4 regions of the Psychrobacillus sp. FSL K6-1464 genome follow, and region 1 is predicted to be linked to each of the others. Evidence: riboswitches for the same ligand, from Rfam matches in the RefSeq annotation. Region 1 holds a riboswitch; each other region holds the start of a gene.
The links. Region 1 has a riboswitch for S-adenosylmethionine ahead of MKX39_RS17335 (acyl-CoA dehydrogenase family protein). Riboswitches for the same ligand answer to the same signal wherever they lie in the genome.
Positions count from the first base shown of each region.

Region 2: it holds a riboswitch for S-adenosylmethionine, as region 1 does, so the genes downstream of both, MKX39_RS02530 (methionine biosynthesis PLP-dependent protein) here and MKX39_RS17335 (acyl-CoA dehydrogenase family protein) in region 1, are expected to answer to the same signal.
Region 3: it holds a riboswitch for S-adenosylmethionine, as region 1 does, so the genes downstream of both, mtnK (S-methyl-5-thioribose kinase) here and MKX39_RS17335 (acyl-CoA dehydrogenase family protein) in region 1, are expected to answer to the same signal.
Region 4: it holds a riboswitch for S-adenosylmethionine, as region 1 does, so the genes downstream of both, MKX39_RS15600 (bifunctional homocysteine S-methyltransferase/methylenetetrahydrofolate reductase) here and MKX39_RS17335 (acyl-CoA dehydrogenase family protein) in region 1, are expected to answer to the same signal.

Region 1 covers NZ_JBBOOP010000001.1:3,416,666-3,424,766, forward strand. The annotation lists gene MKX39_RS17330 (catalase) at 1-1,290, opposite strand, end outside; SAM riboswitch class I at 1,453-1,552, shown strand; gene MKX39_RS17335 (acyl-CoA dehydrogenase family protein) at 1,656-2,837, shown strand; gene MKX39_RS17340 (transporter substrate-binding domain-containing protein) at 2,840-3,691, shown strand; gene MKX39_RS17345 (amino acid ABC transporter permease) at 3,772-4,479, shown strand; gene MKX39_RS17350 (amino acid ABC transporter permease) at 4,492-5,205, shown strand; gene MKX39_RS17355 (amino acid ABC transporter ATP-binding protein) at 5,219-5,974, shown strand; gene fabI (enoyl-ACP reductase FabI) at 6,137-6,916, opposite strand; gene MKX39_RS17365 (GMC family oxidoreductase) at 7,109-8,101, opposite strand, start outside.
Region 2 covers NZ_JBBOOP010000001.1:506,395-514,495, forward strand. The annotation lists gene MKX39_RS02505 (thiolase family protein) at 165-1,316, shown strand; gene MKX39_RS02510 (acyl-CoA dehydrogenase family protein) at 1,328-2,476, shown strand; gene MKX39_RS02515 (hypothetical protein) at 2,564-2,869, opposite strand; gene MKX39_RS02520 (5-methyltetrahydropteroyltriglutamate--homocysteine S-methyltransferase) at 3,132-4,238, opposite strand; gene metC (cystathionine beta-lyase) at 4,240-5,427, opposite strand; gene MKX39_RS02530 (methionine biosynthesis PLP-dependent protein) at 5,424-6,542, opposite strand; SAM riboswitch class I at 6,627-6,734, opposite strand; gene MKX39_RS02535 (hypothetical protein) at 6,818-7,018, opposite strand; gene MKX39_RS02540 (TetR/AcrR family transcriptional regulator) at 7,225-7,785, shown strand; gene MKX39_RS02545 (DUF2798 domain-containing protein) at 8,078-8,101, shown strand, end outside.
Region 3 covers NZ_JBBOOP010000001.1:3,711,371-3,719,471, forward strand. The annotation lists gene MKX39_RS19170 (ABC transporter permease) at 119-1,138, opposite strand; gene MKX39_RS19175 (sugar ABC transporter ATP-binding protein) at 1,113-2,618, opposite strand; gene MKX39_RS19180 (sugar ABC transporter substrate-binding protein) at 2,679-3,767, opposite strand; gene mtnA (S-methyl-5-thioribose-1-phosphate isomerase) at 3,754-4,824, opposite strand; gene mtnK (S-methyl-5-thioribose kinase) at 4,824-6,011, opposite strand; SAM riboswitch class I at 6,087-6,243, opposite strand; SAM riboswitch class I at 6,401-6,505, shown strand; gene mtnW (2,3-diketo-5-methylthiopentyl-1-phosphate enolase) at 6,610-7,824, shown strand; gene MKX39_RS19200 (2-hydroxy-3-keto-5-methylthiopentenyl-1-phosphate phosphatase) at 7,829-8,101, shown strand, end outside.
Region 4 covers NZ_JBBOOP010000001.1:3,072,289-3,080,389, reverse strand. The annotation lists gene kynA (tryptophan 2,3-dioxygenase) at 1-705, shown strand, start outside; gene kynB (arylformamidase) at 718-1,344, shown strand; gene MKX39_RS15615 (hypothetical protein) at 1,421-1,858, shown strand; gene MKX39_RS15610 (protoporphyrinogen oxidase) at 2,355-3,746, shown strand; gene MKX39_RS15605 (nuclease-related domain-containing protein) at 3,863-4,813, shown strand; SAM riboswitch class I at 5,054-5,163, shown strand; gene MKX39_RS15600 (bifunctional homocysteine S-methyltransferase/methylenetetrahydrofolate reductase) at 5,235-7,094, shown strand; gene metH (methionine synthase) at 7,075-8,101, shown strand, end outside.

The DNA.
Region 1 (8,101 bases):
CTCATAATGCGTGTATCCACCCTCCGCTTCGCTAACAGGTATTGGAGTATTGTTAGCAAGAGAGTTTTTATGGTAGCTCACTCTTCCTACATTAATCGATTGTCTACTATATCCGTCACGTTGGTTGTTATGGAATGGGCAAACTGGTCTGTTTATCGGAAGCTCATGGAAATTAGGTCCTCCAAGACGTATTAATTGTGTATCTGTATATGAGAATAATCGCCCTTGAAGTAGAGGATCATTAGAGAAATCAATTCCCGGTACAACACTCCCTGGATGGAATGCTACTTGCTCGGTTTCAGCAAATACATTATCTACATTGCGATTTAATGTCATTTTCCCTAGAATTTTAACTGGGATTTCTTCCTCAGGCCATAGTTTAGTAGGGTCTAAAATATCAAAGTCATATTTAAACTCATCTTCCTCTGCGATAAGTTGTACGCCGAATTCATACTCTGGATAGTCCCCATTCTCAATCGCCTCATATAGGTCGCGACGGTGAAAGTCTGGATCTTTCCCATTTATCTTTTGCGCTTCATCCCATACAACTGAGTGGGTACCAAGCAACGGCTTCCAATGAAACTTCACAAAATGGGATTTACCCGCATCATTAACGAAACGGAATGTATTTACACCGAACCCTTCCATCATTCGGAAACTACGAGGAATGGCACGATCAGACATTGTCCACATGACCATATGTGCTGACTCCTGATTGTTGGCAACAAAATCCCAAAACGTATCATGAGCACTAGCCGCTTGTGGAATTTCATTATGGGGCTCTGGTTTTAAAGCATGTACTAGGTCTGGAAATTTAATAGCATCTTGTATGAAAAAGACAGGAATATTATTTGCTACTAAATCATAATTTCCTTCTTCCGTATAAAATTTCGTTGCAAAGCCACGAGCATCGCGTGCTAACTCTCCAGAACCACGTGATCCTGCCACAGTGGAGAACCTCACGAATACAGGAGTCTTTTTACCCGGTGTTTGCAAGAACTTCGCTTTTGTAAATTCACTTGCAGATTCATATACCTCAAACTCCCCATGAGCCGCATAACCTCTAGCATGTACTACTCTTTCTGGTATACGTTCATGATCAAAATGAGTCATTTTTTCACGAAAATGGAAGTCTTCCATTAAAGTAGGGCCTCGTTCTCCTGCTTTAAGGGAAAACTCATCCTCCGAAACTTTAAGTCCTTGATTTGTAGTCATTGCTTGTCCTTGATCGTCCACTCGAAATTCTTCTAATTGTTCATTTTTACTATTTCCAGCTACTTTCTTATCCAAACAAATTCCTCCTCTAATTATCTCTTCCCTATTGTTAATACCCAGGATGACTTTCTAAAAAACCTATAAATTCAATTACATATTTAAATCCTATTAAAGCAATATGAATTACTATTGACTTCACCTAGATGAAGTAGTAAGATTATTTAAACAACTACATACTACTTATTAAGAGAAGCGAAGGGACTGGTCCGATGATGCTTCAGCAACCGCCAAAGCTATGGTATGGTGCTACTTCCAGCAAGAAATTGAGAGATAAGTATTTATTTAACCACTTACTCTTCTCATTTTGAGATGGGTTTTTTATTTCCTCTTAATACCCACTTAACTGATCGGAATAATTTAAATTAAAGGAGATAGCAACTGTGATAAATTTATACATCAAAACAGAAAAACAGCAGCAATGGATTAATCGTTTGGAAGAATTAGAAGACAAATTTAAAAGCAAATCAGCAGATATTGACGAGAATTCTATTTTCCCAAAAGAAAATGTGGAGGATTTATTGAAACTAGGTTATGCAAGTCTAACTCTACCGGAATCGTATGGGGGCAAAGGTTTTTCTGTCTACGATATGGTTCTTTCACAGGAAATTCTTGCTAGCTTTGATGCAAATACTGCCTTATCGGTAGGGTGGAGTTTAGGCGTAGTAGGCGAACTATACGAAAAAAAATTATGGACACAGGAAAGATTAGACTTTTTCGCTACAGAAGTATTAAATGGTGCACTCATAAATCGTTCCGTCAGTGAAGCACAAACAGGTAGTCCAACACGAGGTGGCAGACCTGGTACTACCGCTATTAAAAAGGGAGATTCTTGGGTACTAAACGGACGTAAAATATTCACAACCGCTTCCCCCGTACTATCCTACTTTTTAACATCTGCTTGGATTAAGGAAGAAGAAAGAATTGGTTTTTTCCTTATACCTCGTGATACGGAGGGGCTTTCCATTGAGGAAACGTGGGATGTAGTTTCCATGCGCGGAACTAGCAGCAATGATTTAGTACTAAGCAATGTAACCGTTCATAAATCCAATTTAGTAGAGCTTCCTGAATTCGCTAGTGGCGGGAAGATCAATGGTTGGCTGCTTCATATACCTGCAACTTATCTTGGAATTGCCCAGGCTGCAAGAGACTATGCAGTCCACTTTGCTAATACCCATTCACCCAATAGCTTGAATGGCTCTATTGCACAGCTACCAAACGTGCAGCAGCTACTAGGTGAAATAGATTTAGAGCTTACGAAGGCTAGACTCGTCATTTACGGAGTTGCGTCCTCTTATGACAATGAATCTACAAAAGAACTTCTAACCAACGAAGTAAGCGTGGCAAAGCATATCGTTACTAATTCAGCAATCACTATTGTCGACAAAGCGATGCGATTAGTTGGTGCCAAAAGCTTACAAAGAACAAACCCCTTGCAACGTTATTACCGCGATGTTCGAGCAGGACTCCATAATCCCCCTATGGATGATATGACGATAAAAAAACTTGCACTAACTGCGTTAGAGGAAGATAACAATAAAAAATTAGTGAAACGAGGAGATTAAATATGAATAAGTACTTTAAAGTGGCTGCATTAGGGTTAGCCTCCGTGACAATTTTAGCTGCATGTAGTTCTGGAAAGGCTTCAACAACTTCAGAAGATGGAGATGTTCGAAAAGTAAAAGTTGCCTATGACATGGCATCTAAGCCTATCTCTTGGTTAGATGATAAAGGAAATGCTACGGGATACGATGTAGAAGTTATGAAATTAGTAGATGAACTACTTCCTGAATACGAATTTGAATATATAGGAACGACAAGCGATGATCTATTAATCGGAGTGGAACAAGGTAAGTTTCAAGTAGGTGTAAAAAATGCATTTTGGACAGAGGAACGCACCGAGAAGTTTATTTTCCCTAAAGATTTCCTAGGTCTTAGCAGTGCCGGTCTCGTATTGAAAAAAGAAAATGAGCATATTAAATCATTAGAGGATTTTGCATCTGCTGGCTACTCTTTAGCTCCTATTGCAGCAAACAATGCGCAATATACAGTAATTGACGAATATAACAAGACCAACCCAGATAATCCAGTCAAACTAGATGCCGGAGATGCTTTCACAGTGGATGTAGTCCAATGGGTCAATGAGGGTCGCGTGGACGGCGGAGTAATAATCGAAGGACCATTCCAAAAACAAGTATTAGATGAAAGCGGCCCTTACTATAATCTAAAAGATGAAGTTGTTTACAATGAATTTGCAGTGATTAAAACATGGCCTTTATTCAATAAAAAAGAACAAGACTTTGCAAATGCGTATGACAAAGCTATTAAACAGTTGCAAGAAGAAAAGAAAACAAATGAACTTAGTAAAGAGTTCTACGGTCGAGACCTTTTTGAGGTGTTAGATAAAGTAGAAAGATAAACTTTGTATTTCCATCAAGGCTGCCTAGCGTTGGATACTGGGCAGCCTTTCAAATTTAAAAGGGAGGAATATTGCACAATATGGAAAAATATTTTGATGTATCGTACATATGGAGCTCACTTCCTACATTGCTTCCGTTCTTAAAAGTAACTTTTATGGTTGCTGGATTATCCATTATTTTCGGGACTTTTCTCGGGTTAATCCTTGCTGTGATGAAACTTGGAAAGAATAAAATTGCTCAAAAAACAGCGCATTTTTATACGACGATTTTAAGATGCACTCCATCTATCGTCTTACTATTTTTAGTATATTATGGCGTTCCTACCTTAGCAGACAACTTCGGGTTATATTTACATGATTTAAATACAGCAGTATTTGTAGTTATTACCTTTACCCTTCAATTCGCTGCGATTATGTCGGAAGTTATTAGATCTGCCTTCGAATCTATTGAAAAAGGACAATTTGAAGCCGCCGTTAGCGTTGGGTTAAGTCCATTTCAAGCGTATAGACGAATTATTTTTCCGCAAGCATTGGTTGTCGCACTTCCTAACTTTGGAAATGGACTTATCGCATTACTTCAAGAAGGGTCTCTTGCATATACCATCGGGCTAATCGATATAGTTGGGAAAGCAAACCTAATCATAGCAGCGAACTACAATACCCATGCATTAGAAATTTTCATCGCTCTTGCTATTGTGTATTGGGTCATCTCTATACTAATCGAGAAATTTTTTGGAAAGCTTGAAAAGGTTTTTAGTAAGGGAAAGCAAACAATTAATACGAACTAAGGAGTGTAAATAATGTCGGAAGGTTTAAATTATACGTTTTTAATTGATACATTTTTCATCGCATTATCCGGTGTCCCAATAACACTTCTCGTAACAATTGTTGCTTTGCTTATCGCATTACCTTTAGGTTTTTTATTGGCATTAACACGTATCAACCAAGTACCTGTATTGAACTGGTTCTCCAGAATATATGTTTCCTTCGTTAGAGGAACACCGATCATTATTCAAATTTTCATCGTTTATGCAAGTGTACCCTTAATACTTTCCCTATTTTTCGAAAAGTATAATATCAATATAAATGTCTACAATATCAACCCTATTTGGTACGCGTTTATCGTATTCTCTTTCAGCACTACTGCTATATTGATAGAAGTATTTAGATCTGCTTTAAGTACGGTCAACAAAGGACAACTAGAAGCGGCCCAATCAGTTGGCCTTTCAAATTTCCATGCCTACCGCCGTATCGTAATTCCTCAAGCGCTAGTCGTAGCTCTACCTAATATTTGTACTGCTACCGTGAATTTGATAAAAGCTACATCACTTGGCTATGCAATGTCCTTACAGGAAATTACATTAAAGGCAAAAGTAGCGGCAAACGTAGGTTATAACTATGTGGAAGCTTATATAGATATTTTCCTTGTATATATTATTTTGTGCAGCCTTGTAGAATACGGGTTCAAAATATATGAAAGACGACTACGCAGATACAAATACGCGAGTGCATAAGGAGGATGAGTGAATGTTAAAAATTAATGATATCCATAAATCATTTGGAAACAATGAGGTATTAAAAGGAGTCGACCTATCCATTGATAAAGGAGATGTAGTAGTCATTCTTGGTCCTAGTGGCTCTGGAAAAACGACGTTATTACGCTGTATTAACTTCTTGGAAAAAGCAGACAGCGGTCAGGCTGTTTTTGGCGATTTAAAGGTCAACTTGCACGGTGCCTCAAAAAGAGATATACATACAATCAGACAAAAAACAGCCTTCGTTTTTCAGAATTATAATTTATTTAACAATAAAACAGCATTAGAAAACGTAACAGAAGGACTCATCGTCGGTCGAAGAGTACCTAAAGCCGATGCAATTGGTATTGGGAAAAAAGCTTTAGACAAAGTAGGTTTATCAGACAAATATGATTCCTATCCGAGTCAACTTTCTGGCGGGCAACAGCAGCGCGTTGGAATTGCACGAGCCGTAGCCTTAAACCCCGATATTATTCTCTTTGACGAACCTACTTCTGCATTAGATCCAGAATTGGTTGGCGAAGTACTGACAGTCATGAAAAATATTGCGAAAGAAGGAACGACCATGTTAGTGGTGACCCATGAAATGTCCTTCGCAAAGGATGTAGCTAACCGGGTTATTTTTATGGACGGCGGAGTAGTAGTGGAAGAAGGTTCTCCTCATGATATTTTCGTGAGCCCTAAAGAAGAACGCACGAAGAAATTCTTAAAACGAGTGTTACCTGAAGATTACACATTTTATATTTAGGACAACAAGAAAAATCGGGCCCAGTTCATAAAGGACTTCATACAAACGTTTTGCTATGTTAAAATTTCGATAAAACCAGTGTTCACAGTACATTTATAGGAACTTATTAAAAAGCGGTGAAAAATGACCAGGTCATCTTTCACCGCTTTTATGAATGTCAAATTAGCCCATAATATTGTAGCCAGAATCTACGAAGATGACTTCGCCTGTTACACCGCTGGATAAGTTACTTAATAATGCCACCGTCATATCTCCTACCTCTTGCTGAGTGACATTCCGTTTTAAAGGAGCCTTCTCTTCAATTTGGTGCAAAATTGTATTAAAAGAAGATATCCCTTTTGCCGCTAATGTTCTAATCGCTCCTGCTGAAACAGCATTTATACGCACATTGTTTTTCCCTAGGTCTAATGCCAAGTACTTAACAGATGCTTCCAGAGATGCTTTTGCGATTCCCATTACATTGTATCCCTCTAGTACTCGTTCTGCCCCTAAATATGTCATAGTTACGATAGATCCACCTTCAGTCATAAAGGGTGTTGCTTCTCTCGCTGCAGCAATAAGTGAATACGCACTTGTATCTTGTGCGAAAGCATAGCCTTCTCTTGAAGTTTGTAAAAAGTCCCCTTTTAAATCTTCTGCGTGCGCAAATGCAACAGAATGTACTACACCATGGATCACTCCAACCTCTGATCCAATTTGCCCGAACGCAGATTTAATACTATCATCGCTATTTACATCACACTCTACTACTAGTTTTGCCTCTAAATTATTATCCTTCAGTAACTTTTCAATTTTTCCAAGGGAACGTTCTTTACGGTAAGTAAATATAACATTTGCACCCACTTCAAATAATGACTTCGCCACTCCCCATGCAATACTACGTTCATTGGCCACGCCCATAACAACAATATTTTTGTCTTTTAGTTGAATTAAGTCTCTCATAAATACCTCCAAATTATTATCTTAGTATATTATACCTGTTATTAGTACCTGGTTATTATTTTAATAATAACATAAATCCTTCTTTTTGTATTAAATCATTTTGTGTTTTTGGACTTAATTACACATCAAAAAACCAACTATCCCAGAAAAAATAGTTGGTTTCTTTATATGAATGGGGTCTGATATTACATACTATACGAGCGAGCCACCCGATTTACTATATTTAATAATTCCTTCTGCACTTCTATAAGCCAGAGCTGCAACTGTTCCTGTAGGATTGTAACCCCCATTATGCGGAAAGTTCCCAGCTCCTACTACAAACAAGTTTTCTGCATCCCAATGTTGTAAAAATGGATTTACTACACTATTTTCTGGACTTGCTCCCATAATAGTCCCACCCGTATTATGAGTCGTCTGATAACCTACAATATCATAATCAGTTATAGGTGCTTTTCCTTCTACCGTTTTTGCTCCCATTTCCTTCATGATATTTACAGTTTTTTCTGTAATAAACTTATGCAATGCTCTATCCTGATCTGTAAAATTATAGGTCATTTGTAAGAGTGGAAGACCATAGACATCCTTATATTTAGTGTCTAGGGATAGATAGTTCTCCTTATGGGGCATCGATGCACCCTGAGTTCCGATGGATAAAGACCGTGTGTAATTGTAGATAGAATTTTTCTTGAACTCTGCTCCCCAAGTTGGTGTCCCTTGTTGTATTGGATTTGTTTCAATAGGTCTATATCCAGTTTGCGTTATGGAAATACTACCACCATGTATAAAATCTAAGTCGCTATGATCAAAATTATCTGCGTTAAAGTCATCAATTGTCATTCCAAGGGCACCAGCCCCCATAAAGGTGTTCATTTGTTCTTCAAAGTATCCATTTGCACCGGGTAATATTTGATAACAATAATTTTTACCAAGCGTTCCCTTACCAGTTTCCGGGTCATATTGTTGACCAATATTAGATACCATGAGCAACTTAGCGTTATTCATAACGTAACTTGCTAGAACAACTACTTCAGCTTCTTGGATAAACTCTTCTCCAGACTCCGTGTCCAAATACCTTACACCGGTAACCTTATTTCCGCTTTTTATGACCTCTACAACATTTGCATGAAATTTTGTCTCAAAATTACCGGTTTTGATTGCGGTCGGAATAACGGTTATTTCCGGCGA
Region 2 (8,101 bases), 2.9 Mb from region 1:
TGGACAGGAAGAAAAGCGAAAGCGCCTATGGGGAAGGAAGTCTAAGTTCGCGACATCGTGTAGCAACTACTGCATGACCCGCATCGTGCGGGCCTAAAAGCGCTGGAAGGATTTCGAGTAAAGGTGCTGTAGCTGGAAGTAGAAAAACGAAGGGTGGAAATGAGATGACAGAGGTTGTAATAGTAGATGGGGTAAGAACAGCAATAGGTAGAAGAAAAGGGGCATTTTCAGAATATCGTCCTGATGAACTTGCAGCTATTGTTTTAGATGAGTTAGTAAAGCGTGCAGGTGTGGATAAAGCAGATGTAGATGATGTCATTTTAGGGTGTGTGACACAAATAGGGGAACAAAGTGGGAATATCGCTCGAACATCAGCGTTAATTGCAGGTTTCCCAATACATGTACCAGGCGTTACTATTGATCGTCAATGTGGTTCGAGTCAGCAAGCAGTCCATTTTGGGGCGCAAGCAATTGCTTCGGGAGATATGGACATAGTCATAGCTGGAGGCGTGGAAAGCATGACACGGGAGCCTATGTTTTCAAATGTAGGAAATACAAAAGTAAGTCCTAAGCTTAGCGAGAAATATGAAATTATCAATCAAGGGTTATCTTCAGAGCGAATGGTAGAGAAATGGAATTTAACGCGTGAAGAGTTGGATAAGTATTCATCAGAAAGTCATATTAAGGCCTTCGAAGCAATTGAAAAAGGTCATTTTAAAAAAGAAATTATTCCAGTAGACGTTTTACAAGCAGATGGAACAATAACAAGCTTCAAAATTGACGAGGGTCCCCGTGCAGGCTCAACTGTTGAGGTATTAAGTGGATTGAAACCAGTATTTGATGAAAATGGTGTAATTACAGCGGGGAATGCCAGTCAAATGAGTGATGGAGCTTCTGCAGTTCTTCTGATGTCTCGTAAAAAGGCAGATGAGCTTGGCCTAAAACCTAAAGCTCGTATTATCGCTCGCAGTGTAACGGGGTCTGACCCGACGCTCATGTTAACTGGTCCTATTGAAGCGACCAAAAAAGTCCTTTTAAAAGCTGGTCTTTCAATTGAAGACATGGACACCTATGAAGTGAACGAAGCTTTTGCGCAAGTTCCACTAGTTTGGCTTCATGAAACGGGTGCCAACCCTGAAAAGTTAAATCCAGATGGAGGAGCTATAGCACTCGGTCATCCGTTAGGAGCTACCGGGACAAAGCTATTAGTTACGATGCTGCATAGGCTAGAACGCACTGGTGGACGCTATGGTCTACTAGCTATTTGCGAAGGTATGGGTATGGCGAATGCAACGATTATTGAAAGAATTGAATAGGGGGTCTAATAATGGGCAGATATAGATTTGAGACGGAAGAGCATGTGATATTCCGTAAATCTTTACAAAATTTCCTACAGAAAGAAGCTGTCCCCCATTATGATTCATGGGAAAAGGACAGATTAATTCCAAAGCAATTTTGGAGAAAATTAGGCGAGATGGGATATTTATGCCCACAAGTAGAGGAAGAGTATGGTGGGCTAGGTTTAGACTTTAGTTTTGGAGTAATTATTTCGGAGGAATTAGAAAGGGTTGGTTCAAGTCTAGTAGGGGTCGGATTGCATAATGATATTGTTGTGCCTTATATAGAGTCCTTTGGTTCACAGGAGCAAAAAGAACGCTGGCTTCCAGGCTGTATAAATGCCGACTTTATCACTGCAATTGCGATGACCGAGCCAGGAGCTGGTTCAGACTTGGCTAATATTCAAACTACAGCAATCCGCGATGGAGACCATTATGTTTTAAATGGACAAAAGACATTCATCACTAATGGTATTAATGGCAACCTATTTTTAGTAGTAGTGAAGACGAATCCAAAAGCAGAACCGAAGCATCAGGGTATAAGTTTAGTGGTTGTAGAAGAGGGGGCTCCTGGGTTTTCCAAAGGGCGCAAGTTAGACAAGGTTGGTTTACATGCACAGGATACATCCGAATTGTACTTTGAGGACTGTCGTATTCCAGTTTGTAATTTAATCGGATTAGAAGGAAAAGGCTTTGGTTACTTGATGGAGAAACTACAGCAGGAAAGATTAGTGGTAGCTATCTCTGCTCAAATTGCATCAGAGGACATGTTAGAAATGACAATGGACTATGTGAAGTCTCGTAAAGCTTTTGGAAAACCAATTGCGTCCTTCCAAAACACACAGTTCAAAATAGTAGAAATGGCTACCAAAATAGAACTTGGCAAATCGTTTTTGGAATCACTAATAGAGGATCATATTGCAGGGGAAGATGTAGTTACTAAAGTATCGATGGCGAAGTATTGGCTAACCGAAACTGCCAGAGAAATTTCAATTGAATGTATGCAACTACATGGTGGGTACGGCTATATGGAAGAATACAAAATTGCACGAAGATATCGAGACATTCCAGTTGCATCTATTTACGCTGGAACAAATGAAATAATGAAGGTAATTATCTCAAAAAACTTAGGTTTATAGTTTAAAATAGTTAAAGCTCAGCACATGAATTAATTTTCATTGTGCCGAGCTTTATTAAGTTTTTTCTTCAATTAATTTAGTTATTAATTAGTTTCCAGCATGTCTCCATTGTGTAGGAGTATCTGCCTTAGGGCAATTTGGAAAAGTAGAACCCTCTGCTAGGTCTAACTCATCACCATCTTCATCTATATATCGGCCTGCTTCTGTTACTGGTTCACCTGAATTATGGTGATGACCTTCAGCATGCTTCCAATAAGTAACTACTTCTGATTCCGGACAAGAAGGGAATTTATCACCCTTATTTAATCTTATAGTAGTTCCGGCTTCGCATGTATAGGCACCGGTTTCTTCTACTACTTCATCTGTTGCATGCTCATACTGTTGACTACCCATGTTAAATTCCTCCTTCATGTTTATAACCTCTGCTCTATATTTACCCATTGCAACCTACCTAAAACATGGCAGGTAAAACTAAATAAGTTTAATACTATCAATTCGGGGAGGTAACATCTAAGTAAAGCTACTTCTCTCCAACAAAATCTAATAAATATCGTTTAGTAGTACAAGCAAAGCAGATAGAAGTATGAGAAAGCGAGAAATTTATAAAGGTGTGCATCCATACTATCTGGATGCACACCTTTAATTTAAAAACTCATTACTTCCATACATCCTGAGAAATTTGAATCACATGATGAATTTTAGACCATTGCTCTTTCTCCGTTAAAAGGTTTCCTTCTTCGGTTGAAGAAAACCCGCATTGAGGACTCAAGCAAAGTTGTTCTAGAGGAACATATTTAGTGGCTTCAGTAATTCTATTTTTGACAAGTTCTGTATCCTCTAAAGCTCCATGTTTGGATGTGATTAATCCTAATACAATTGATAAGTCTGAACGAGTAACGTGACGAAGTGGTTCAAATCCACCTGAGCGTTCATCGTCAAACTCTAGAAATAGACCGTCTACATCTAGTTTTGCAAAAATAGTTTCCGAAACTAACTCATAACTACCGCTTGTAATATATGTGGACTTGAAGTTTCCTCGACAAATATGCATAGTAATTAACAGATCATGGGGACGTTTTGCAATAGATTCATTGATGGCACGTGCCGATAAAGCTAACGCCTCATCTAATTCCATCCCTTTTTCTTTTAAAGAAGCAATGCCTTCCTCAGAAAAAGTAGTTGCCCAAGAAGTATCATCAATTTGAAGGTAACGACAGCCCTCGTCGTATAACGCTTGAATCAAATCTTGATAAGCAACAACTAAATCTGCAAACAATTCTTCTTGGCTCGCATAAACTCCCTCTTCAATAGTAGCACGGTACAATAACATATTAGGGCTAGGTATAGTAAATTTAGCTACAGCTTCACCAACTATTCCTTGAAGAAACTTAAAGTGTTCAATCATATAGTGCGTGCTAAACCGGATCTTTTCGGTTACTTTAATACCATGTGCTCTTGTTTGTACACCTTTAAACGTTAATCCTTTGTCTGTTTCATAAAACTCTACCCCGTCAAATCCACTAAGAAAATCGAAATGCCACCATTTACGTCTAAATTCTCCGTCCGAAATAGACTGGAGTCCTATATCTTTTTGTTTGGTGACTAGTTTTGTAATTTCTTCATCTTCTATTTGTTTTAAGTGATCTGCAGTTATTTCATTATTTTCGAATTGTAGACGAGCTTCTTTTAAGCGAGCTGGTCGTAAAAAACTTCCTACGTGATCTGCTTTGAATGGTGTATTTACAACTAGTGATTTTGACATTTTATATTCCTACTTTCTCCTGTTGTTTGGATGCTATTTCTAACGATTGTTCAAAGTCAGCTATTAAATCATCAACATTCTCTAATCCAACGGAAAAACGTAGAAGGCCATCTGTTATGCCCCGCTTTTCTCTTTCTGCTTTAGGCATTGCTGCATGAGACATTTGAGCAGGGTGGGAGAGGATGGATTCTACTCCGCCAAGACTAACTGCGAATACAGGAATCCTAATATTTTCTACGAATGACTTAGCAATGGATCTATTTGGTAAACGGAAGGAAAGAACTGCACCGGCACTACTCGACTGTCTGTTATGTGTATCAAATCCTGGATGAGTGGACAGTCCAGGAAAATATACTTTTTCCACTAAATCATGCCCACTTAAATAGTTGGCAATTTTTCTCGCAGACTCAGCAGATTTTTCAAATCGTACACTTAGTGTTTTTATCCCTTGTATGAGAGAAAATGAATCTTGTGCACCTAAAATAGCACCGAATGAGTTCTGGATAAATGCTAAACGATTACCTAAATCATCATCTTTTGTAACTGCAAGTCCTGCAATAACATCGCTATGTCCGGATAAAAATTTTGTGGCACTATGTAAAACGACATCTACTCCCAAGTCCAGTGGACGTTGGTATAATGGTGTCATAAATGTATTGTCTAAAAAGGTTAAACAGTCATGGGACTTTGCAAGCTCTACTACTGCATGAATATCAGTGATACCCAAGCAAGGGTTCGAGGGTGTCTCAATGTATATTAGTTTTGTATTGGGTTGTATTGCTCTTGTAATTGCATCGATGTCAGTAAAATCTGCAAAGCTGTGCTCAATCCCAAAACGAGGCAATACTTCGGTAACAAAGCGAAAGGTACCGCCGTATACATCTTCTGTAATAACGATATGATCGCCAGAAGACAAAAGCATAAAAGCAGAAGAAATAGCTGCAATTCCCGAAGCAAATGCAAGTCCTCTAGTTCCTCCCTCTAGTTCCGCAATGGTTTTTTCAAGTGCTTCTCTTGTAGGGTTTCCCGATCGACTATAGTCATAAGGGCCGAAATTATCAAAGTTTTCTTGATGAAAAGTGGAGGATAAATAAATAGGAACATTGACAGCTCCCGTTTTTATTTCTGAATTTCCACGAGTAGAGGCGACGACTAGACTAGTTTCCAATGACTCTTTGAAATCACTCATTTTAAAACCTCACTTTCTAAAGTATTAAATACTTGTTGTAAATCTGTTATTAAATCTTCGACCTCTTCAATTCCCACCGAAAAACGAAGGAGACTATTATCAACCCCTCGTGCAATTCGCTCCATCTCCGGTATATCCGCATGTGTTTGTGTAGCAGGATAAGTGATAAAGCTTTCCACACCGCCAAGACTCTCTGCAAATACAATTAATTTCAAATTCTCTAGGAAAGGGGCAACCCACTCGCTTTTATGTAAACGGAAGGACAACATCCCACCAACCCCGGGATATAATACATCTTTAACTGCAGGCTCTTGCTTTAAAAACTCTGTAATCCTTTTAGCGTTTAAATCATGTTGCTTCATACGTAGATGAAGCGTCTTTAATCCTCTTATGAGTAACCAAGAATCGAAAGGAGAAAGGACGGCTCCTGCTGCATTATGATTAGTTTGCAGCTGTTCACTAAGTTCCGCACCCTTCGAGACGACAAGTCCCGCAAGAACGTCATTATGTCCACCAATATATTTGGTACCACTATGAATGACAATATCAGCACCCATTTCAATAGGTCGCTGTAAGTAAGGAGTAAGGAATGTATTGTCTACGATTAAAAGTAGATTATGCTCTTTTGCAACCTCAGCAAATAGTTGGATATCAATTTCCAACATCAAGGGGTTTGTTGGGGTTTCAATAAATAAAGCTTTTGTATTTTTGGTTATCAATGCTGTTACTTCTTCAGCTGATTCAAACTTTGCATAAGTGGTACGAATATTATAAGAATCTGCATACTGGTTAAATAACCGGTAGGTTCCACCATATAAATCATCAGGCGCAATTAATTCATCCCCTGAGCGAAAAAGGGACAAAACCAATTGTATAGCGGCCATGCCAGAACTACAGGCAAAGCCAGCATCTCCATCTTCTAACTTTGCAATTCCATCTTCTAAAATAGCGCGAGTTGGGTTTTTAGTTCTTGTGTAGTCATATCCTGTTGACTGCCCGATCCCATTATGTTTGTAAGCTGTTGAAAGATAAATAGGGGGATTTACCGCACCAGTTTTCTCATCACTATGGTTGCCCAATTGAACTAACTGTGTATCGATACTGTTCTTTGACATTAGATGCTCATCCTTTACAATTAAAATAAAAAAAAGAGGATTCTCTAATAAGAAGAGAACCCTCAAGTAATATTGAAGTTTGTCTTCTTATCTTCAAGACGTCAAACGTCTATTTGGAATTAGCACCATACCTAAACGTGGCTGGTTGCTGAGACATCTACGGGCCAATCCCTCCGTCTCTCTGGATAAGAAAAATATATTAAATTATCACAATTTTGAATTTAAATAAGCTTAACACGTAGATGTGTTTTTAACAAGATGCATTTTGTTCAACATCATAACAAAAATGTCCATATTAAAACAATTACTCCGAGTATTAATGATATCCAACCTACTATTAACTTGTGAGAATAAGCTAAAGCTACTAGCCCCAAAAGAACTGCTCCAGCACCTAGCCAAAGCGGAGCATAAAAGAAACCTAGCACCCCTAAAACGATACCTAACAAACCAACCCATAATCCTGTAGAAGACTCCATCGTATCCACCTCCCATCTTGTATTGTAGGAACATAAGGCATAATGCTCCTCGTAATATTATATGAAGGTTTAGGAAAGGGAGATAAACAATCGAGGGTGTATTGGGTGCTTTGCTATTTATTTAAATAAACAAAATACTAGAATGTTGTTAAAAATTTGTTATACTAACAAACAGACCCGTCGGTATGTTAGGAGGAAATTCAGATATGGATACTAAATCACTCATAATTGAAACTGCTACAACACTGTTTCAACAAAAAGGCTATAAAACTGTAGGACTAACAGAAATACTAAAAGCATGTAACGTTACAAAAGGGGCCCTTTACCACCACTTTCCAAATGGCAAAGACGAACTCTTAATAACTTGTTTACATGCTTTAAAAGAAGATATTACAACAGATATTAAAGTGATTTTCAGTAAGCATCCTTCGACTGAAGATGCCATAGTTTCCATGATTGATAAATTAATTCGTAGTTTTGAAAAGGATGGGACCATCACTGGCTATACATTTAGCAGTATCGTTAGTGAGATGGCGACAATGAGTGAGCCTGTCCGAACCGCTTGTAGTGATTTGTATGAAAATATAGAGCAAATTTATTACATTAAACTATTAGCCGATGGTTTTTCGGTTGAAAAGGCTACTGCCATTTCATTATTATTGACTGCTTCAATTGAAGGAGCAATGATGCTGTGTTTAACTCAGCAATCAACTAATCCCTTAATAAAAATTTCAAAACTATTACCAACTTTATTAAAGAATTTCTGAAAAGGAAATCCAATATATAAAAAGGATCAGTAACTCTATAATATTGTAGGAATTGTCGGCTGTTTAATGAAACAGCTTTTAATAATGCACTTAGGAATCTATGGACTAGCTTTAATCCAAGCGAAAAACCCCATTAACATGGTTTGCATATAGGATTTAAATGAAAAAATTATGGACACTTCAAAGAGTTTTTCTCTCTATAACGTTATCCTCTATTATAAAAATCGACTGTTTTGCTTCATATTAATTGCCAAGGTCTAAATAAGCTTTTTGAAAGGAAGATAAGTAAGATATGCATCAAGATAAAAGACTACCA
Region 3 (8,101 bases), 290 kb from region 1:
ACATTAGAGATTCTCTACCTTTCATAATGAAGTAGATTATCTTAAATTTCAACGATGATTCCATTTTATTTTAATTTTTTTGAAAAAATCTTATTTGGTTAGGAAGATCTTCTTCTTGCTAAGCCCGTGAAAAACGTTTCTTCGCATAAACGTAAGTTGCTGCCAGCGCCAAAACTAATACTGTTCCCTTAATAATATCAAATGCATAGTAAGGCAAATTCAAAATTGTTAGCCCGTTAAGTAGGATGCCAATTACCGCTGCTCCAAAAAAAGTGCCTAACGCATTAGGCTTCCCAATTCCTAATACCGAATAGCCCACGAAAACTGCAGCAACCGCCTCCATTAAAAGTGGGGTACCGGCATCAATTTGACCTGACCCGACCCTTGCAGTAAATAATACTCCAGCCAATGAAGCAAAAATACCAGAAATGATGTACGCAATGAACTTCACTTTGCGTGTGTTCACTCCTGACAATATTGCCGCTTCCTCATTGCCACCTGTCATATATAAAATACGACCCCACCGTGTATGATTGAGAACAATATAAGCTACTACAACGAGTATTAACATAATCCAAACAGGTACAGGTAAACCAAGTAATCTACCTTGACCAATCCAAAGAAATGCCTCTGAGAATTGTCCTGGAGCAGTTCCACCCGAAGTAAGGGGCATATTATTGTAAATAGAATACCCTTCTGTATAAGTTCGATGGAAGCCCGCAACGATATACATCGTACTTAATGTTGCTAGCAAATCAGGTATACCTATAATTACAATAAGGAAACTATTCAACAAACCCACTAATACTCCAACTACAATAGGTACAATCAATACAAGCCATAGAGGCATCTCGTACCAAACCATCAGAGAGGCTGTCACAACTGTAGATAGCGACATAGTTGAACCTACACTTAAATCAAAACCTCCTACTACAAGTGTGAAGGTAACTCCCAATGCTAATAGGGTAACGATTGAAATAGATCGCAGAATATCTGTGAAATTTGCATATGTAAAAAAGGCATCGCTTATTGAACTAAAATAAATAATAATACAAATAAGTAACGCAATAGCTCCAAACTTGAACAAAAAATTTGTACCTCGTTCTTGCAACTTATTCCTCTTTACCGCCGCTTGCATAAAGCAAAATCCTTTCCTGGGTCGCTTCTTTCCGTGATAGTTCCTTCACGATATGACCATCATACATAACTAAAATGCGATCAGAAATCCCTAGAACTTCATGAATTTCACTTGAAAAGTAAAGACAACCCTTCCCTTTTTCAGCAAACTCACGAATCATTCTATAAATATCAGTTTTTGCACCAATATCGACGCCTTTTGTTGGCTCGTCGAACAAATAAAGAGAGGAATCAAGCGAAGTCCATTTGCCGATAGCAACCTTTTGCTGATTTCCTCCGCTCAAATACACAAGTGGTGTCTCAGTACTACTTGTTTTAATTTGTAATCGTTTAATAATCTCTTTTGCAAAGGACTTTTCTTTCTTTTTATCCATAAATAAGAGACGAGAAAAATTTTGTAAATTAGGAAAAGACGCATTGGTTCGTAATGATTCTTGAACAAATAGCCCTTCTTTTCGTCTTTCTTCTGGAATAAGAACTAGACCGGCTTTTATCGCGTCTTTGGGATGCTTTATTTTTAAGGTGTTTCCTAGGATTTCTATACTTCCTTCTGTATATGGAGAATATCCGAATAACGTTTTAGCTAACTCTGTTTTTCCTGCCCCTACAAGACCGACAATCCCAACAATTTCTCCTTCAGACACTTGAAAAGAAATATCCCTTACCTTTTCTCCTCTTGATATATTTTTAACACGAAGTAATGTATTTCCTAATACATGTTTACGAGCAGGAAAATCTTTGCTATAAGAAGTTCCTAGCATAGCTTCAACAATCTCTTCTTGGTTAGTCTCAGAAGTATTATAGGTCCCAACTAACGTACCTTCTGCCATAACGGTCATCCGATCGCAAATCTCAAATACTTCAGGTAGTCGATGTGATATGAATATGCACCCTACTCCTGTCGCTTTTAGCTTTTTAATGACTGAAAATAACTTGGTAGATTCATTTAGGGATAGAGGTGCCGTCGGTTCATCGAAGATAATAACCTTTGCAGAACTTACAAGTGCTCGCGCTATCAATACCAACTGTTTTTCTGCTAGAGAGAGCATAAATGCAGGTATTTCTACTGAAATATTGACTACCTGTAACTGCTTCAGGGCATTCCGTGCTTCCCTATTCAGTTTCTTTTTGGAGATGAACATATTAGAACCAGCAACAATCTTATCCAGCAATATATTCTCTGCAACCGAGAGTTCCGCAACGATGGCAGTATCTACCTCTTGATATACACAATAAATTCCAAAATCCTTTGCGACTTTAGGCGAACGTATACGTATTCTTTCTCCTTCTAACAAAATTTCTCCCACATCTTGCTCATACACACCAGAGAGTACTTTCATAAGCGTGCTTTTCCCTGCGCCATTTACCCCAAGTAAAGCGTGAACCTCGCCTTTTTTAAGTTCAAATTCAGCATTTTTCAGAGCATTTACATTTCCAAATGATTTATCTATAGCTTTCATGGAAAGAAAAGGATTCAGCATCGATTGCTCCTTTCTGAAAAAAGCTGTCCCATTAAACAGGACAGCTTAAATTCTTTTAAGTTATCTGTTTTCCTCTAATCCTTTTAATTCATCTGTGTAACCTTGATCACTTGCTCCCCAACCTTCAATATGATCACTGAGTTCATTAGTTGTTACTGTTTCTTTCGGCAATTTAGATGCTTCTACAAAAACTGGTTCTAATACTACTTTTTCTTCTACATTGCCTCCGCTTATTTTTTGATATAAATAACGAACTTGAATACGGCCGATATCCTTAGGATCCACTGCTGCCGAGGCAACCCAGGGACTATTCTCATTTTGAATCATCTGTAAATCTTCATCACTCATATCGATACTATATACCTTAATATCTGTACGTCCCGCTTGCTCTATCGCCCGAACTGCACCTTTGGCAAACTCGTCCCAAGCAGCCCAAACAGCGGTGATTTCACCTTTGTTGGGATACTGCTTTAATACCGCTTCCATTTGTGACTGGGTATCTAAAGCTGTATTTTGCGTTGCTGCACCGAATGTGGCAATTTCTTTTATCCCTGGATTCTCTCCTAGAAAATTCTCATATGCTACTTGTCGTCTTTCCATTGGAGCAAAACCCGCTACCCATATTTTCACGATATTGGCTTTCCCATTTGAATCTTCCGCTAGTTTTTCTAGTGTCATTTGAGCCATTTTTTCATCGCCTTGTTCTAAAGAGGTTACTCCCTCAACTTCTACTCCCGCATCAAATGCGACAACCGGAATTCCCTTTGCAACCGCATTCTCAACTCCTTGGTTCAGTGATTCTTTTGTGCCATGATCTATTAAAATACCGTCAACTCCTTGATTCACAGCGGCATCCAAATTGGACGCCATTTTAGATAAATCTCCTTCAGAAGTAAACACCGTTACTGTTCCTCCAAAATTCTCTACTTGCTCCTTTACCCCTTCAATATATTGAGCTGAAAATGTCCCTAAATTTTGTTGCATAACTAATGCAATTTTCTTGCCGGCTAACGGATTTTCTTTAGCCTTGGCATCACCGTTAGAGCTAGATGACTTAGTTGTTTCTCCTTCAGCTTTTGGCTGACATGCAGCGAGTAAAACCGCTATTACTAAAACCGTAAATATTAACCAGTACTTATTTGTTTTCATAATCCTTCTCCTTTTCAATTGAATCGACTATTTGAGTTGAAATATTTTCAAGATAGTTTGGATAAATAATACCTATTTCTGTAATTATGGCAGTGATATATTTAGCTGGTGTCACATCAAAAGCAGGGTTAAATACTTTTGTGTTTGATGGGGTAATAGCTTTGCCGTTAATATTAATAATTTCCTCTACTTTCCTTTCCTCTATTGGAATTTCTTCTCCATTATTTATGGACAAATCGAATGTAGAGGACGGTGCAGCCACATAAAATGGAATTCCAAATACAGATGCAAGAATTGCTAAGTTTAGGGTTCCTATTTTGTTTGCTGTGTCTCCATTTTTTGCTATCCGATCTGCTCCAACGATAATTGCTTCTATTCCCTTTGCGCCTATCGTATGTGCAGCCATACTATCTGTTATGAGCGTCACATCGACACCTGATTGTTGCAGTTCCCATGCTGTTAAACGGGCGCCCTGAAAGACAGGTCGAGTTTCACATGCAAACACTTCAAATTCTTTTCCACGTTCCTTCCCTAGATGAAAAGGAGCTAAAGCAGTACCATACTTAGCGGTGGCTATAGAACCAGCATTACAAATCGTCATTACCTTCGTTTTATCTTCAAGTAGAGAGAGTGCAAACTCGCCGATACTTTGACAGGACTCCTCATCTTCCTTGTGAATTATTTTTGCTTCTTCAATTAGAATCTGCTTTGCATCCGAAACACTATCTATTGGACTCGCTGCTTTCAACAAACGGTCAAGTGCCCAAACCAAGTTGACAGCAGTAGGTCGAGATTCACCCAAGTATGCTGCATCTCTTTTTAAGTATTCTAGAAAATCTATCATTGAATTTGTTTGATAACTCTGCGCCTCAATAGCTAATCCATACGCTGCCGTAATTCCAATGGCTGGAGCTCCACGAACTTTCAGAGTAATAATTGCATCGTGAACTTCTTTCATATTTTCTAGTGTTATATAGATAATTTCATGGGGAAGTTTCTGTTGATCTAAAATTATTAACTGCTTACCTTCCCACTTAATCGATAATGGAACATTCATTATTGAATTTCTCCTAACAGCTCAATTACAGCATCTATTGAGTTTATTTCATGACGACTCACTATTAGCCTTTCTCCAGCTTTAAGCGTTTGTTTTTTGGTTAAAATTCGTTGCTCATGGTTTTCAATACTATCTAAGTCTTTCACATGTGCTAGTCCAATCGTTCTACGAATTAGCTCACAGCCTGCAAACCCTACGGAATCATGGAATATTTTTTCTAGCACAAATGCCTCATAGCCTTCTATACTTTTATATAAATCGGACTCCCCTTTTTTCCAACACTCTGAAAATTTAGCGCAAAATGTGTTCCATGTATTCTGTATATGGGTATGTATAGCATCCCGTTGGTCATCTTGACGCGTAAAGGATTGAACTATTAAGTTCCCCAAAAATAAGCCAATATCAAATCCAATTGGGCCGTAAAATGCAAATTCCGGGTCAATTACTTTCGTTTCCGCTTCACTCGCAAATATACTTCCGGTATGAAGATCCCCATGTAACAAAGCTTCGGCTTCCGTCAAAAAACTTCTTTTTAGCTTGGCTACTTCCAATTTCAACAAGTTGTTATTCCAAATAGCTTCCACTTCTGCTTGTAATGCTGGCTCAAAGTCATTTGTTTCATGATCAAAAAAAGGATCTGTAAAGATTAAGTCTTCTGTGATCTTACATAGCTCGGGGTTAGAAAATTCTACAACAAGTGACTTTTTTTCAAAGGGGTGGAGTGCAAAGTCAGAAGTATTGAAAAGTGTTAAGGCTAGATATTCGCCAATATCGGTTGATAATTTAGGATAGGACTTTCCTTTTATCAAGCCCTCACGAACTATTTCAAGATGAGACAGATCTTCCATGATTGTGATTGCTAAGCTTTCATCAGTTGCATAAACTTTTGGGACTAATCCAACTGCGTATTCTCCATGTTTTTGTAATGCACTAGCTTCGATCTTTGCCCTTTTCAAAGTAAGTGGCCAACTCTCCCCGATGACCTTTGCATAGGGTAAGGCCTGTTTAATAATAATGCCTTTCTCACCGGATCCATCTGTTACACGGAATACATAATTTAGATTTCCATCACCAATCTCTTCGCAAACTAATGGAGCTTCGCTAGAAAATAATGATAACTCTATCGCCAGTGAAATTACCGTTTCTTTAGTTAATGATTCATATTCTTTCATTGCTACTACCGCCATTATGATCGTCCTCTCATTTACAAAATAAAAAACCTCTTTCCAAAAGAAAGAGGCTTAGAATAAGAGATTCTGAACCTCTTATCTCTCAGAAAGTAAACTTTCTGATGGAATTAGCACCGTGCCTTACGGAATTTTACATTCCGGCGCATAAAGCGCCCCGTCTCACAACGGTATTACGGTCGGTTGCTGGGCGTCATCGGGCCATTATCCCTCTGCCTGCTCTTGATAAGAGTGCGGTACAACTATGATGTTTGTTTAGAATCCTAGCATATTAGAAAAAGCTATGTCAATACAATTTTGAATAATGATAATTTTTCAATTTCTTGTTGACAGAATTTTTAATGCATGGAATAATCAATATAATTTATTAAATACAAACTGAATATTTTTTCTTATTTAGAGCAGGTGGAGGGACAAGCCCTATGATACCCGGCAACCGATTCAATTATGAACACGGTGCTAATTCTTGCAGTCAAATGGCTGAGAGATAAGAAGTTGTTAAGCTATTAACCTCTTCTTATTTGAAGAGGTTTTTTATATTATCTGTCTAGCTCTAGCGCCTAGGCACTTACGCTTTTCTAATATTAGGAGTGAAAAAATGAGTGGAATTACTGCGCACTATCAACTATACGGAAAGTCTGGTTCTTTTGAAAAAAAAGCGGATGATATTGCCCTTGGATTGACTATTGGTTCTTGGACCAATTTAGCTTTTTTAGAACAGGAACAGCTAAAAAAACATAAAGGAACTGTACGATCGGTTACTGAATTTGAAAATATTCTTCACCCCATTCATCCGGAAAGAATTAAAGGAGAAATTAAAGTATTCTATCCTGCCGCAAATTTTTCAGCAGATATACCAGCAATTTTAACTACCGTTTTCGGCAAACTATCTTTGGATGGAGAAGTAAAATTATTGGATTTAGAATTTGACACAAATATATTATCCCATTTCCCTGGCCCTCGCTTCGGCATTCAAGGTATCCGAGAAAGATTGGGAGTTTATGAACGTCCACTCATCATGAGTATCTTCAAAGGTGTCATTGGAAGAGATATCGAGTACCTAGCGCAACAACTTAAGCAACAAGCACTTGGTGGAGTTGACCTTGTAAAAGATGACGAAATCCTATTTGACAATCCACTCACTTCGTTTGAAACACGTATCACTACTGGTCGAGAGGTATTAAGACAAGTCTATGAAGAAACTGGTCATCGTACTCTATACGCAGTAAATTTGTCGGGACGTACATTCAAACTAAAGGACAAGGCCAAAAAAGCACGGGAACTTGGAGCAGATGCACTCTTATTTAATGTTCATGCATACGGTTTAGACGTTCTTCAGGAGTTAGCAGAGGACGAAGAGATTCAATTACCACTCATGGCTCATCCGGCTTATAGCGGAGCATTCACGTCCTCAGGATTTTATGGAGTTTCCACGGCACTTGTTCTTGGTAAACTTACCCGCTATGCAGGAGCAGATTTTTCATTATTCCCTTCTCCTTATGGCAGTGTTGCACTTGAAAAATCTGTAGCTCTTTCTTTAGGGAAAGAACTAACAAAGCCTAGTGAAGTAAAACAAAGCTTTCCGGTGCCTTCTGCAGGCATTCACCCTGGTCTCGTACCACTGTTAATGAATGACTATGGAATCGACAGCATCATTAATGCCGGGGGTGGAGTACACGGTCATCCGGCCGGTGCAACCGGAGGAGGTTTGGCTTTTAGACAGGCAGTATCGGCTGTTTTGGAAGGTATTCCATTAGAAGAAGCAGCTAAAACCCATTGTGAATTAAACACAGCACTTGAATTATGGAGGTGATAATATGAGTAATCTTGTAGTTTTTTGTGACTTCGATGGAACTATTACCAATCAGGATAACATTATGGCAATCATGAAAGAGTTTGCTCCACAAGAATGGACATCGATTAAAGATGATATTTTAGGACAACGAATTTCCATACAAGATGGTGTAGCAAAAATGTTCACACTCCTTCCTGTTGAGTCAAAAGATGACATTATCTCTTTTGTGCTTAAGCAGGCAGTCATCCGTGATGGGTTTAGTGAATTTGTCTCCTATGCAAAAAAACACAACATA
Region 4 (8,101 bases), 340 kb from region 1:
ATGCTTTTCATCATTATCCATCAAGTTAGTGAACTTTGGATGAAGCTTATCCTACATGAATTGACTAGTGCCATCCATGCTATTCAGGCAGATAAGATGCAATCTGCCTTTAAAATGCTAGCAAGAGTGACGAAAATTCAAACACAAATTATTCAAGCTTGGGATGTTCTTTCTACATTAACACCAGCAGAGTATCTAGAGTTTCGAGATAAGTTAGGTAAGGCTTCTGGATTTCAATCTTTTCAATACCGACAAATCGAATTTGCTCTTGGCCATAAGTCCAAACATATATTAAAGATTTACGAGCAGGATGAAGAATTGCATAGAGAATTAGAAACTGCTTTTCTTGCACCGAGTATTTACGATGTTTCGATTCAAGCATTAGCTAGAGCGGGGTTTCCGATAGCTCCTTCATTATTGAATCGAGATTATTCCATTTCGTATGTGGGAGATGAATCAGTAGCCAATGCATGGAAGGAAGTTTATCAAAACGTCGATCAACACTGGAATTTATATCAACTAGCAGAAAAGCTAGTAGACGTGGAAGACTGGCTTCAACAGTGGCGCTTTCGTCATATGAAAACGGTTGAAAGAATAATAGGATTTAAGAAAGGCACTGGGGGATCTTCCGGTGTGAATTATTTACGACATGTATTAGATCATCGTTTTTTCCCGGAACTTTGGGATTTACGCACTAATTTATAGGGGGTCACGGATATGAATAAGGAATGGATCGATATTACACAAACTATCTCTACTAGAATAGCTACATGGCCAGGAGATACACTCTTTGAATATGAACTAACCGCTACAAAGGATGATGGTGGTGCTGCAAATGTTGGGACGATTACAGCAAGTTTGCATACTGGAACACATGCAGATGCCCCATTTCACTATGTAAGTGAAGGGAAAACGTTAGATATGCTAGACGTTAATATGTATATTGGTCGAGCCAAAGTGGTGAGTGTCGTTGGGGCTACGGAAATTGGTAGGGAGGAGTTAGAAGGGTTTGATCTAACAGGTGTAGAACGTTTGCTTTTAAAAACGACGAATACTGCATCTCCTGAAAAATTTCCAGACAGGATTAATACGTTGAAGGAAAATATTGGCCCTTTTTTAAAGGAAAAGGGTATCTATCTCATTGGCACCGACCAACCTTCCGTGGACGGTATCGAAAGTAAGGAACTATTAGCTCACCATTCGCTGTTTAACAACGATGTATTTATAATTGAAAATCTTTTGCTCGAAAAGGTAGAACCAGGTGATTATGATTTAATCGCTCTGCCCTTGAAAATTGAAGGGGCAGATGGAAGTCCCATACGAGCTGTGTTAAGAAAAGTATAATACCAAGGGTAGATATAGCACTTAGAAATGCTAGTCTATCCATTTTTTCTTTTGGTTCTATTAAGGAGGAGCTTGAATGAAAAGATTTTTATTTATTTTCCTTTCAACGGTAATAGTTGGAGGTGTTTTTTATATGGGCATGGATTATCAAATGCGATTAAGAGAAAGGTCAGCGATAGTATTTGATATTAAACCTTTTATAATATTTACAAGTATTTTCTCTATTTTTATGGGAATGTTGTTACGATTACCTAAATTGATCATAGAAATTAAAGATAAAAAGAGATGGTCGATTGATTGGGTAAAGGTCCTTGTAATTGGAATCCCATCTATTTATATCGCTATGATTCGGCTTCTGGCTATTGTTTATGGAAAGAATTTGTTATTTTTCAATGAAGTAACGCTATTAGGTGATTTTACATTCACGTATATAGCAGGAGTTATATTTGGCTATGTTTTGTTAGACAGTCTGAAAAGCAATGATTCATCAAATGATAAGGGTAAATTAGCATAATAGTGAATTCAGTCGATAAAAAAGCCTTGTTATTATACAAGGCTTTTACTTTGAGGGCAAAGGTATTTTTATAAACGGTTATGAATAGTAATAAATGTTCCTAAGGATGTTTATTCATCCTATTAAAAGTAAGATATTGAATACTCTATTGGAACTGTTTATAAGGCAAGGTCCACCACGAAGACTCCAGTGGGAAAAGCTTGAGCTGAAGACCCCGCAGGAACGTAGTGACGAGGAGGCTGAAGCCAAGCCCACGGAAAGCGAAGTGGTGGGCCTTGCCGAGTTTAAGATTCAACTCTATACACCTAGAATTGAATTTGTCTACAGTCTGAAAGCCTTGTTATTATATAAGGCTTTTACTAATGGAGATTGTTTCTTTAGAATTAGTTATTCTCTATTTGTTCATAATTTACCTTCTCGTAGTGAGGTAAATCATATCCGATAATTTTAAAAACGCTTATACTAGTTATATGTAGTGAAATGAGGAGTGGTTATGTTGAAAAGAATAGTAGTTATAGGCGGAGGCATTACAGGCCTTTCAACGATGCATTATTTGCAGAAACTCAAAAAAGAAAAGTCATTAGATATAGAGTTAGTGTTAGTTGAAGCAAATGAGTATTTAGGTGGTAAAATCCATACCGTACTGGAGAATGACTTTATCATGGAGGTTGGGGCAGATTCAATCGTTGCAAGAAATGAATCCATTATTCAGCTAATTGAAGAGCTTCAACTAGAAGATGAAAAAGTGTACAACTCAACAGGCATTTCATATATTTACACAAATAATGAGCTCCATGCGATTCCTGCAGATAGTGTTTTCGGTATCCCTGCAAGTATCGAGTCGTTAAATAGCAGTACGCTAGTATCCGAATTAGGGAAAAAAGAAGCGTTAAAGGATTTAGAAATACCAAATGAAACTTTCACAAAAGAAAGTTCTGTCGGATCATTTTTAGAATATTTCTTAGGGAAAGAATTAGTGGAAAAACAAGTTGTTCCTGTGTTATCTGGCGTATACTCGGGGGATCTAAATAAGCTTTCTATCGCTTCAACATTGCCATACTTAATCGATTATAAAAACAAATACGGCAGTATAATGAAAGGGTTAGAAGAAAACAAAGCGCAATTCCAGGCCTCAGCAAATAAGAAGTTTATTTCCTTTCAAAACGGACTTTCTACACTTATCGATCGCTTAGAGGAAGTGCTAAGCCAATCAACAATTATTAAAGGTGTGGCAACGAAGAAAGTAGAGAAGAAAGATGATTATTATTCGGTTTTACTGACTAACGGAGAAACGATTGAAGCGGACAGTTTAGTGCTAGCAACTCCTCATAACGTGGCGCAAGTAATTCTTCAGGATGAAGAGTTGGATACCGACTTTAACAAACTGAAAAATTCCTCCCTTATTAGTGTATATCTTGGTTTTGATATTCCAGACGAGCAGCTCCCAGCGGAGGGAACTGGTTTTATCGTTTCTGAAAATAGTGATGTGAGATGTAATGCATGTACGTGGACAAGTCGGAAATGGACGCACACATCAAAAAATAATCAGTTATTAGTTCGTATGTTTTATAAGAGTTCGAACCCGGCTTTTGAGAGTATGAAGAACATGAGTGAAGACGAGCTAGTGGAAGTGGCGCTTCAAGATATTGAAATGAGCTTGAAATTAACAGGCAAACCTGAAGTCATAGAAGTAACAAAATGGAACGAGCAAATGCCGAACTATCATTTAGCGCATGGAGATGCGATTCAATCATTAACAGCTAAAATGGCAAATGACATGCCAAATGTCTTGTTAGCTGGCTGTTCTTATTACGGAGTTGGGATTGCGGCTTGTATTAAGAATGGCAGAGAAACTGCAGAAAAAATCATAAATTCAATAGTACAGTAAATTACGGGACCAAAATTCACTTTTGGTCTTTTTTTATGGAAAAAAAGGAATAGTTGCATTTTTAGTGGAATTTACAATTTCTTTTATTGTGCTACGATGCGGGTGGAGGTGGTTGGTTGATAGTAAAAACACGTACGGAGGAATATAGCTATATAGGTCTTCAGTTATTGAATCGACGATTACATGAGTCACATGAAATGAAGGAATTGATTCATTCCAAAATGCATATGGCATTGGCTGGTATTCATGGAGAAGTTAGAGTAGACGGAGTGTTTAGTAAGTATTCATTTCCTTTTGAATATGTGGTATTGCACGATGTGAGTTTAGAATCATATGGAAAGTTCCAGATTGATACAGTCTTTTTCACGCAGTATTTTGCGGTGGTTTTGGAGAGTAAGAATATAGGTGGGAAGTTGAGCTTTAAGCAAAACCCCTCTCAATTAGAAAGAGAAAATGAAGAAGGTAAAGTGGATGTATTTGAAAGTCCAGAGGTTCAGATTGAAAGAAATATTTTTTTACTCGACGAATGGTTAAAACAACATGGTGTGACGATTCCTGTTTTTGGAGTAATTGTATTAACAAATTCCAAAGTTCGAGTTATTGAACCCCCCACAAAATACAACGCTATTCTCCATCAAACAATTCCTATCTATCTAAGAAATATTCCTCGAGAAAGAAGGTATATATCTAGAAAAGAGCTGCATAAATTGAGTACAGAAATTTTAAAGAGTCACAAAACGTACTTCCCATACCCGATGTGTAATCGCTGGGGTATTAACCCAAATGATTTACAAACTGGAGTGTGCTGTGAAAAATGTGAAATGTTTGGGATGGTAAAAAGGAAGAATGGCTGGAACTGTATACGTTGTGGTCATGTAGATAGGCTTGTTCATGAGAAAGCCATTCGAGAGTGGTTTGTTTTGATCGGGGATACGATTAATAATCGGCAGTGTCGAAAATTCCTTCATATAAATTCTCATCATGTAGCATCTAGACTTCTCCAATCTATGGATTTAATTCGAACTGGAACATCCCAGAGTAAAATAGAGTATAAATGGAAGTGGTGAAGCGTATTATTGGAGAATCGATCGATCGAGAGGAATAATCGATCGATACACATCGAAAATCGATCGACCACCACAAAAAATCGCTCCATCGTCGTCCATAATCGATCAATCATCACGATAAATCGATCGATGAGGACGATCCAACTTCAAAAGCGGAGTATATAGAAAGTTCAAAATATACCTTGACGCTTTAGTTGAATAAAGGTACGATATGTCTAATTAGAAAACTGAATAGTGAAATTCTTATCAAGAGAAGCCGAGGGACTGGCCCTACGACGCTTCAGCAACCAGCCATTCATTTGGTCAGGTGCTAAATCCAGCAGACTTTGCAAAAGTTTGAAAGATGAGAAGGTGGTATCTTGCATACTAGTAAAGCCTTCTTTTCATAGAAGGCTTTTTTATATGGGAGGATGAATGCACGATGAGTTTATTGGAGAAGTTACAGACGTCTATGCTGACAGCAGACGGGGCAATGGGGACACTACTGTACTCTTATGGAATTGACTATTGTAATGAAGAGTTAAATATTCAAAAACCGGAAATTATAGAGAAAATCCATCAGGATTATATTGCGGCCGGAGCAGATATTATTCAAACGAATACATACGGAGCAAATGCTATTAAGCTTGCTCGCTATGGACTAGAAAATCAAGTGAAAGAAATAAATGAAGCTGCCATTCAAATTGCGAAAAGAGCTGCCGCATCTGGAAACCAATTCGTCCTCGGGACTATTGGGGGGATTCGAGGAATCCGAAAAAGTGATGCTACACTCCAAGAAATTATTCATTCACTCGACCAACAAGCAATCCAATTGTTAGCGGGAGATCCAGATGGTCTATTACTTGAAACCTATTATGATTTCGAAGAGCTAAAGACTACTGTGACTTATCTTCGTACACTAACGGATATTCCGATAATAGCTCAAGTGTCTATGCATGATCCGGGTATTTTGCAAAATGGCTTACCTCTAAATGATGCGTTGCATGAGCTTGAAACAATTGGAGCCAACATTGTGGGAGTCAACTGTCGACTAGGTCCACATCATACAATTCAAGCATTTGAAGGAGTAAAGCTGCCAGAAAAGGCATTCTTATCTGCTTATCCAAATGCGAGCTTACTGGATATAGATGAAGGACGTATAGTTTACGAATCCGATGCTGAGTACTTTGGTAAAGCTGCATTATATTTGAGAGATGCAGGAGTGCGCTTAATAGGTGGTTGCTGTGGAACGACACCAAAGCATATTGAAGCAGTGAAAAGACATATTGGGCATTTAACCCCTATTACAAATAAAGTAGTAGAGACTAGAAAGCCTATTATTATTCAAGATGCTAAGCCAACTAATACCCAAGCTCTACATGAAAAAGCGAAAACAGAACGGACCATAATTGTTGAATTAGACACTCCCCGTCATCTCGATACGACTACATTCATGGAAGGTGCAGAAAAGCTATATGCAACTGGAATTGACGCGGTGACAATGGCGGATAATTCATTGGCTTCTCCACGAGTTAGTAATATGGCGATGGGTTCGATGTTAAAACACCAAAAAAATATTAGACCACTTGCTCATATTACGTGCCGTGACCGTAATTTAATTGGTCTTCAATCTCATTTGATGGGATTGGATGCGCTTGGAATCCATGACATTCTTGCAGTTACTGGAGACCCAACTAAAATTGGGGATTTCCCTGGGGCGACAAGTGTTTATGATGTATCAAGCTTAGAACTGATTCAACTGATCAAACAATTAAACGAAGGTATTTCTTTCTCAGGAAAGTCGCTACGGAAAAAGGCTAACTTCTCTGTAGCAGCTGCTTTTAATCCGAATGTTCGTGTGCTGGACCGTGCAGTGAAGCGACTAGAGAAGAAAATTGAGTGTGGGGCGGATTATTTCATCACACAGCCTGTCTATTCGAAAGAAAAAATCCATGAGATTTACGAAGCGACAAAGCATTTATCAACCCCTATTTTCATCGGAATTATGCCACTAACCAATAGTCGAAATTCTGAATTCCTTCATAATGAAGTCCCAGGCATAAAATTGTCTGAAGAGGTGCTAGAGCGTATGCGTTTATGTGGAGAGGATAGAGAGCGAGCTACTGCAGAAGGTATTCAAATATCGAAGGAATTAATCGATACAGCAGCGGAACTATTTAACGGAATTTATATTATTACACCATTTTTCCGTTACGATATGTCTCTAGAATTAATTCATTATATTCAAGAGGCTGACCGGGAGAAAGAGAGAGGATTCAGCTATGTCCAAACATCTAATTGAGCAGCAGCTCCAACAAAGAATACTAATTATTGATGGTGCAATGGGAACGATGATACAAAATGCAGATCTTAGCCCTGAAGACTTCGGAGGGGAAGAATTCGACGGTTGTAATGAGTATTTAAATATCGTCAAACCAGATGTTATTGAACATGTTCATCGTGAATATTTAGCTGCTGGGGCTGATATTATTTGTACGAATACATTTGGTGGAACCCCAGTAGTGTTAAATGAATATGATCTTGGTGCTCAGGCACATGATATAAACTTTCGAGCAGCCCAGCTTGCTAAAACATGTGCAGATGAATTTTCTACATCTGACTGGCCACGATTTGTAGCTGGGGCAATAGGGCCAACGACTAAAACACTATCGGTTACTGGTGGTATTACGTTTGACGAACTTACAAACGACTTTTATGTACAGGCAAAAGCTTTAGTAGAAGGTGGAGTAGACGTTATTTTACTAGAAACGAGCCAGGATATGCTGAATGTGAAGGCTGCGACAATTGGTATCCAACAGGTTTTTACTGAGCTAAAGATAGAACTACCTATTATGATTTCTGGAACGATTGAACCGATGGGAACGACACTTGCAGGGCAGAGTATTGAGGCATTCTATATTTCCATCGAACATATAAAGCCACTTTCTGTTGGATTGAATTGTGCTACCGGACCAGAATTTATGACCGATCATATCCGTTCGTTATCTGAGCTATCAGATGGATATGTTAGCTGCTATCCTAATGCTGGCTTACCAGATGAGGAAGGGCATTATCACGAATCTCCTGAATCACTTTCTAAAAAACTGAGAGGCTTTGCGGAAAAAGGGTGGTTGAATGTTGTTGGTGGATGCTGTGGAACTACTCCAGCTCATATTCGAGCAGTACGAGAAGCGGTAAAGGATCTTTCACCACGTAAACCCGTAGAAGCAGGTCATGGGCATGTAGTATCAGGGATTGAGCCTCTTCAATACGACGAAACGATGCGGCCACTCTTTATAGGGGAACGAA